DNA from 3 places in the Streptomyces sp. NPDC059564 genome. Region 2 is predicted to be linked to each of the others. Evidence: predicted binding sites of a transcription regulator. Region 2 holds the regulator's gene; each other region holds the start of a gene.
The links. Region 2 encodes HrcA, which represses chaperone genes, less so after heat shock. Its sites were predicted from a motif close to TTNGCACTCNGNNNNNCNGAGTGCNAA; they were not measured.
Positions count from the first base shown of each region.

Region 1: a site for HrcA is predicted at 1,392-1,418, ahead of groES (co-chaperone GroES). Genes of this name have one in related genera too.
Region 3: a site for HrcA is predicted at 1,055-1,081, ahead of groL (chaperonin GroEL). Genes of this name have one in related genera too.

Region 1 is NZ_JBHWBP010000127.1:8,603-10,866, reverse strand. It holds gene groL (chaperonin GroEL) at 1-806, opposite strand, end outside; gene groES (co-chaperone GroES) at 940-1,248, opposite strand; gene ACFV0Q_RS21610 (DUF6234 family protein) at 1,527-1,955, shown strand; gene ACFV0Q_RS21605 (response regulator transcription factor) at 1,982-2,264, shown strand, end outside.
Region 2 is NZ_JBHWBP010000115.1:1,176-3,439, reverse strand. It holds gene dnaJ (molecular chaperone DnaJ) at 1-590, opposite strand, end outside; gene hrcA (heat-inducible transcriptional repressor HrcA) at 591-1,607, opposite strand; gene ACFV0Q_RS20350 (MBL fold metallo-hydrolase) at 1,786-2,264, shown strand, end outside.
Region 3 is NZ_JBHWBP010000016.1:30,531-32,794, reverse strand. It holds gene ACFV0Q_RS05850 (MoaD/ThiS family protein) at 24-299, shown strand; gene ACFV0Q_RS05845 (cold-shock protein) at 695-901, shown strand; gene groL (chaperonin GroEL) at 1,247-2,264, shown strand, end outside.

The DNA of each region.
Region 1 (2,264 bases), on a different contig from region 2:
CCGCGGATCTTGTTGACGACGAGGGTGGAGAGCGCCTCGCCCTCGACGTCCTCGGCGATGATCAGCAGCGGGCGGGAGCCGCCGGCCTGGATGACCTTCTCCAGCAGCGGCAGGAGGTCCTGGATCGAGGAGACCTTGCCCTGGTTGATCAGGATGTACGGGTCGTCGAGGACGGCCTCCATACGCTCCTGGTCGGTGACCATGTACGGGGAGAGGTAGCCCTTGTCGAAGGCCATGCCCTCGGTGAACTCCAGCTCCAGGCCGAAGGCGTTGGACTCCTCGACGGTGATGACACCGTCCTTGCCGACCTTGTCCATCGCCTCGGCGATGAGCTCGCCGACCTGCGAGTCCTGCGCGGAGAGCGCGGCCACGGCGGCGATGTCGGACTTGTCCTCGATCGGGCGGGCGGTCGCGAGGAGCTCCTCGGACACGGCCTTGACCGCGGCGTCGATGCCCTTCTTCAGGGCGGCCGGGGAAGCACCCGCGGCGACGTTGCGCAGACCCTCGCGGACCAGCGCCTGGGCCAGCACGGTGGCGGTGGTGGTGCCGTCACCCGCGATGTCGTTGGTCTTGGTCGCCACCTCCTTCACGAGCTGCGCGCCCAGGTTCTCGTACGGGTCGTCCAGCTCGACCTCGCGGGCGATGGTGACACCGTCGTTGGTGATGGTGGGGGCGCCGAACTTCTTGTCGATGACGACGTTGCGGCCCTTGGGGCCGATCGTCACCTTGACCGTGTCGGCAAGCTTGTTGACGCCGCGCTCGAGGGCGCGACGGGCGTCCTCGTCAAACTTAAGAATCTTCGGCATGGGAGCGGTTCAGCCCTCTCGTTGCGATCCCCGGCCGCTCACCGCGACCGCCTAGAACGAACTACGCCCCTCGCCGCCCGGCATCAGCAGGGGTGACCAGGGGCGTAGCTCAAAGCAAAACTGGAGAAGTGACTTACTTCTCGACGATCGCGAGCACGTCGCGGGCCGAGAGGACGAGGTATTCCTCGCCGTTGTACTTCACTTCGGTGCCGCCGTACTTGCTGTACAGCACGACGTCGCCGACGGTGACGTCCAGCGGGAGACGCTGGCCGTCCTCGAAGCGACCCGGACCGACCGCGAGGACGACGCCCTCCTGGGGCTTCTCCTTCGCGGTGTCCGGGATGACCAGGCCAGAGGCCGTGGTCTGCTCGGCGTCGAGCGGCTGGACCACAATGCGGTCCTCAAGCGGCTTGATGGCAACCTTGGAGCTGGTGGTCGTCACGATCCGACCTCCCCCTTCGGAGATCCGGGGTTAACTGTCTGAGGTGGCGACCAGGTCGATCCGTCGTCGCGGGTGCCGGATCTGCCTGTCGCTGTGTTGGCACTCACCGGGGGCGAGTGCCAGACGCGAGACTATTCCGGCGATTAGCACTCGGTCAAGCGGAGTGCCAATTCAGCCTCCGCGCGGCGTCACATCCGGCCGGGCCGCGCCGGTGGGGGACACCGTCCTGAGTACCCGTACTCAGGCGCCGGCCGCGCCCCGCGGACGACACTGCGGCCATGACGACACCCACCAACGGCAGGCGCACCGGATCCGACTGGGGCGCGGACATCGCCGCCGCCCTGCTGCTGACCGTACTGGAGGCCTTCGTCCTCACCGCCGGCCTCTACGTGGCGATGATGGCCGCCTGGGACGCCGACGGCACCGGCGGCAACGGCCACGGGGTCCTGGCCCTGCTGCTGGGCGGACTCCTCCTGGCCGCCCTGGTCATCGGGATCATCTCGGGCCGCGCCTTCCGCCGCAGCTCGCCCGTCACCGGATGCGTCCAGGCGCTGGTGTGCGCGGCCGTGCTCGTGGGCGCCGCCGCCCTGGCCTACCAGGGCCGCGGCGAGCTGCGGCCGGATCCGCCCGCGCCCTCATCCCCGTACCTCGGCACGTACGGGCAGTGCTTCAGCGGCGGCGACGACCACGAGTGCCCGGCCGGGTGATGTGGCCGGTATGTGACAGTTGAGCCGTGCGCATCCTCGTGGTGGAAGACGAAGAGAACCTGGCCGAGTCCCTCCGCCAGGGCCTGACCGCCGACGGCCACCGCGTCGAGGTCGCCCACGACGGCCACCGCGGCCTCGAACTGGCCCTCACCGGCGGCCCGTACGACGCCGTCCTGCTGGACCTGATGCTCCCCGGCCTCGGCGGCGCCGAGATCTGCGCCCGGATGCGCGCCCACGGCGACCCCACCCCCGTCCTGATCCTGACCGCCAAGGACGGCGAGTACGACGAGGCCGAGGGCCTGGACGCGG
Region 2 (2,264 bases):
ACCACGGTGCCGAAGCCCTGGCACTGCGGGCAGGGGCGCGAGGTCATGACCTGGCCCAGGAAGGACCGGGTGACCTGCGAGACCTCACCGCGGCCGCGGCACATGTCACAGGTCTGCGCGGAGGTTCCGGGGGCCGCGCCCTCGCCCGAGCAGGTGGAGCAGACGACGGCCGTGTCGACCTGGATGTCCTTGGTCGTGCCGAAGGCGGCCTCGTCCAGTTCCAGGTCCAGGCGGATCATGGCGTCCTGGCCGCGGCGGGTCCGCGAGCGCGGTCCGCGCTGCGAGGCCTGGCCGAAGAAGGCGTCCATGATGTCGGAGAAGTTGCCGAAGCCGCCCGCTCCGAAGCCGCCCGCGCCGCCACCGCCGCCCGAGGAGGACAGCGGGTCGCCGCCGAGGTCGTAGACCTGCTTCTTCTGCGGGTCCGAGAGCACCTCGTACGCGGCGTTGATCTCCTTGAAGCGCTCCTGCGTCTTCGGGTCCGGGTTCACGTCCGGGTGGAGTTCACGCGCGAGGCGGCGGAAGGCCTTCTTGATCTCGTCCTGCGATGCGTCGCGGCGCACGCCGAGAACGGCGTAGTAGTCCGTGGCCACTTACGACTCCGCCAGGATCTGTCCGACGTAACGTGCCACTGCGCGTACCGCTCCCATCGTTCCGGGGTAGTCCATGCGGGTCGGTCCGACCACGCCGAGTTTGGCGACTGCTTCGCCGCCCGAACCGTAGCCGACGGACACGACCGACGTGGAGTTGAGTCCCTCGTAGGCGTTCTCGTGACCGATGCGTACGGCCATTCCCGACTCGCCGGCCTCGCCCAGCAGCTTGAGGAGCACCACGTGCTCCTCGAGCGCTTCGAGCACCGGCCTGATCGTCAGGGGAAAATCATGTCCGAAGCGAGTGAGGTTGGCGGTGCCGCCGATCATCAGCCGCTCCTCCGCCTCCTCGGCCAGCGTTTCGAGAAGGGTCGCCAGGACGGCCTTGACGGTCGCCCGGTCGTCGATCTCGAACGACTCCGGAAGGTCCTGCACGAGCTGCGGCACGTCGGTGAAACGACGGCCGACGACCCGGGCGTTGAGCCGCGCCCGCAGATCGGCGAGGGAGGCCTCGCCGAACGGGGTCTGGGCGTCGACGAACCGCTGCTCGACCCGCCCGGTGTCCGTGATCAGTACGAGCATCAGCCGGGCCGGGGCCAGCGACAGCAGCTCGACGTGCCGGACGGTGGAGCGGGTCAGCGAGGGGTACTGGACGACGGCGACCTGCCGGGTGAGCTGCGCGAGCAGCCGTACCGTGCGGCCGACCACGTCGTCGAGGTCGACGGCGCCGTCGAGGAAGTTCTGGATCGCCCTGCGTTCGGGCGAGGACAGGGGCTTGACCCCCGCCAGCTTGTCGACGAAGAGGCGGTAGCCCTTGTCGGTGGGGATCCGGCCGGCGCTGGTGTGGGGCTGGGCGATGTAGCCCTCCTCCTCCAGCACGGCCATGTCGTTGCGCACGGTGGCGGGCGAGACGCCGAGCCGGTGGCGTTCGGTGAGGGCCTTGGAGCCCACCGGCTCCTCCGTCCCGACGTAGTCCTGGACGATGGCGCGCAGCACTTCGAGTCTGCGTTCACTGAGCATCGCGCACACCTCCGGATGCGGTCGGTCGGTCGTCGGATCGGTCGTCGGCGGGTCGCCCCGGGCTTCCCCCGGGCCTTCGTTGGCACTCTGAGCGCCCGAGTGCCAGAGATCCCCCGGTCAGTGTACGGCCGGGTGGTACGCCGGGGGCAAGGGCGGCCCGCCAGGGTAGCGTCGCGGCATGGACGTACGTTGGGAAGAGGCGGGCTGGGAGCGGCTGACCGGACGGGCCGGCCGGAGACGGCTTCCGGTGTGGGACTGCACGGTGGGACTGGTGGTGGGGGACGAGTCGGTGCTCCTGATCGACCCCGGTTCCTGTGTCCGCGAGGGCGCCCGGGTGCGGGCCGAGGCGGAGCGGCTGACGGGTCGGCGCGTGACCCATATCGCATTCACGCACGGACATTTCGACCACGTACTGGGCGGTCCGGCCTTCGCGGACGCCGAGTTCTACGGGGCGGTCGGGCTGGAGCGGCTGCTGGCGACCCCCACCGGCCGCGAGGAGCTGCGGGAGAGCGCGGTCCGCCACGGCCTGGACGCGGCGGAGGCGGCCGGGGCGGTGGACCTGGTCCCGGCGCCGAAGCACCTGGTGTCGGGCGAGTGGACGCTGGAGCTGGGCGGCGTACAGGTGCTGCTGGCCAATGTCGGGCCCGCGCACTCGCA
Region 3 (2,264 bases), on a different contig from region 2:
ACACCCGGAAAGGCGGTAGCGCCATGAGCGTCAACGTCCGCATCCCCACCATCCTGCGCACCTACACCGGCGGCGTCGCCGAGGTCCCGGCCGAGGGCGCCACCCTGGCCGAGGTCATCGAGTCCCTGGAGAAGAACCACCCGGGCATCGCCGCGCGCGTCCTGGACGACCAGGGCAAGCTGCGCCGCTTCGTGAACGTCTACGTCAACGACGACGACGTGCGCTTCGAGGGCGGTCTGCAGGCGGCGACGCCGGACGGCGCCGGAGTCTCGATCATCCCCGCGGTCGCGGGCGGCTGACGCCCCGGCTCTTCCGCGAAAACCTGAATTGCCCCCTCCGCTAATAAGCGGAGGGGGCAATTCTGCTTGATTGGGCGCGGTAGAGTTGGGGAAGTCCCCTCCGATGTTCTTGCCCGCCGCATATGAGCGGGCCCCGGAAGGGTTGACATTGAGTCAACATGCAAGCGGCCTATGGGGCTTTGGCGAAGATTGTCTGGCCCGAGTTGCCCTGCCATATGCCAAATTTTCACTCTATTTCAATGTTTCCGCGTGTCCAGAATTCTCGTCGGATTGACCTGTTGCAGACAGCAGCGGTGCGGATACATTCAGCCCCGGTCGAGGCGTTCCGGCGCAAGTTCTGACCCGGGACCGCGAAGTGCGGTACCGCGCAAGGGCCAGTAATAGGGGAGTTAGGCATGGCTCAGGGCACCGTCAAGTGGTTCAACGCGGAGAAGGGCTACGGCTTCATCGCGGTCGACGGTGGTGCGGATGTGTTCGTCCACTACAGCGCCATCCAGATGGACGGGTACCGCACCCTTGAAGAGGGTCAGCGGGTCGAGTTCGAGATCTCGCAGGGCCAGAAGGGTCCGCAGGCGGACATGGTCAAGCTCGCTGCCGGCTGAGTCCCCAGCGCGATCGACCACCGACGCACAGACACACGAGGGGCCCACATCCTGGACACGGGATGCGGGCCCCTCGTACGTTGCGGCGGCCCGCCGCCCGGCCGGGAGACGGCCCGGAGGCGGCCGGAAGGCGCCCGGCGTTGCCCGAAGCCGCTTGCACTCGCGGGGGTCGAGTGCTAATCATTGGCGTTAGCACTCTCCAGGTGAGAGTGCTACTAAGACGAGGACCGGGTCGGTGAGGCCCGACGGGTCCGGCGGGAAGGAACCGCCGGCTCCGCAGGCCGTCCGTCGCGGGCGCGGGCGCGGTCCGGAGCAATCCACCCCTGTCCGGGAGGACCACTTCAGATGGCCAAGATCATTGCGTTCAACGAGGAGGCCCGGCGCGGTCTCGAGCGTGGCATGAACCAGCTCGCCGACGCCGTCAAGGTCACCCTTGGCCCCAAGGGTCGCAACGTCGTCCTTGAGAAGAAGTGGGGCGCCCCCACGATCACCAACGATGGCGTCTCCATCGCCAAGGAGATCGAGCTCGAGGACCCGTACGAGAAGATCGGCGCCGAGCTGGTCAAGGAAGTCGCCAAGAAGACGGACGACGTCGCCGGCGACGGTACGACCACCGCCACCGTCCTCGCCCAGGCGCTCGTCCGCGAGGGCCTGCGCAACGTGGCCGCCGGTGCCAACCCGATGGCGCTCAAGCGCGGTATCGAGAAGGCCGTCGAGGCCGTCTCCGCCGCCCTGCTGTCGCAGGCCAAGGACGTCGAGACCAAGGAGCAGATCGCCTCCACGGCCTCCATCTCCGCCGCCGACACCCAGATCGGCGAGCTCATCGCCGAGGCCATGGACAAGGTCGGCAAGGAAGGCGTCATCACGGTCGAGGAGTCGCAGACCTTCGGTCTGGAGCTCGAGCTCACCGAGGGCATGCGCTTCGACAAGGGCTACATCTCGGCGTACTTCGCCACCGACATGGAGCGTATGGAGGCGTCGCTCGACGACCCGTACATCCTGATCGTCAACTCCAAGATCGGCTCGGTCAAGGACCTGCTGCCGCTCCTGGAGAAGGTCATGCAGTCCGGCAAGCCGCTGCTGATCATCGCCGAGGACGTCGAGGGCGAGGCCCTGTCGACCCTGGTCGTCAACAAGATCCGCGGCACCTTCAAGTCCGTCGCCGTCAAGGCCCCGGGCTTCGGCGACCGCCGCAAGGCCATGCTCGGCGACATCGCCATCCTCACGGGCGGCACGGTCATCTCCGAGGAGGTCGGCCTCAAGCTCGAGAACGCGGGCCTGGACCTGCTCGGCCGCGCCCGCAAGGTCGTCATCACCAAGGACGAGACCACCATCGTCGACGGCTCCGGTGACAGCGACCAGG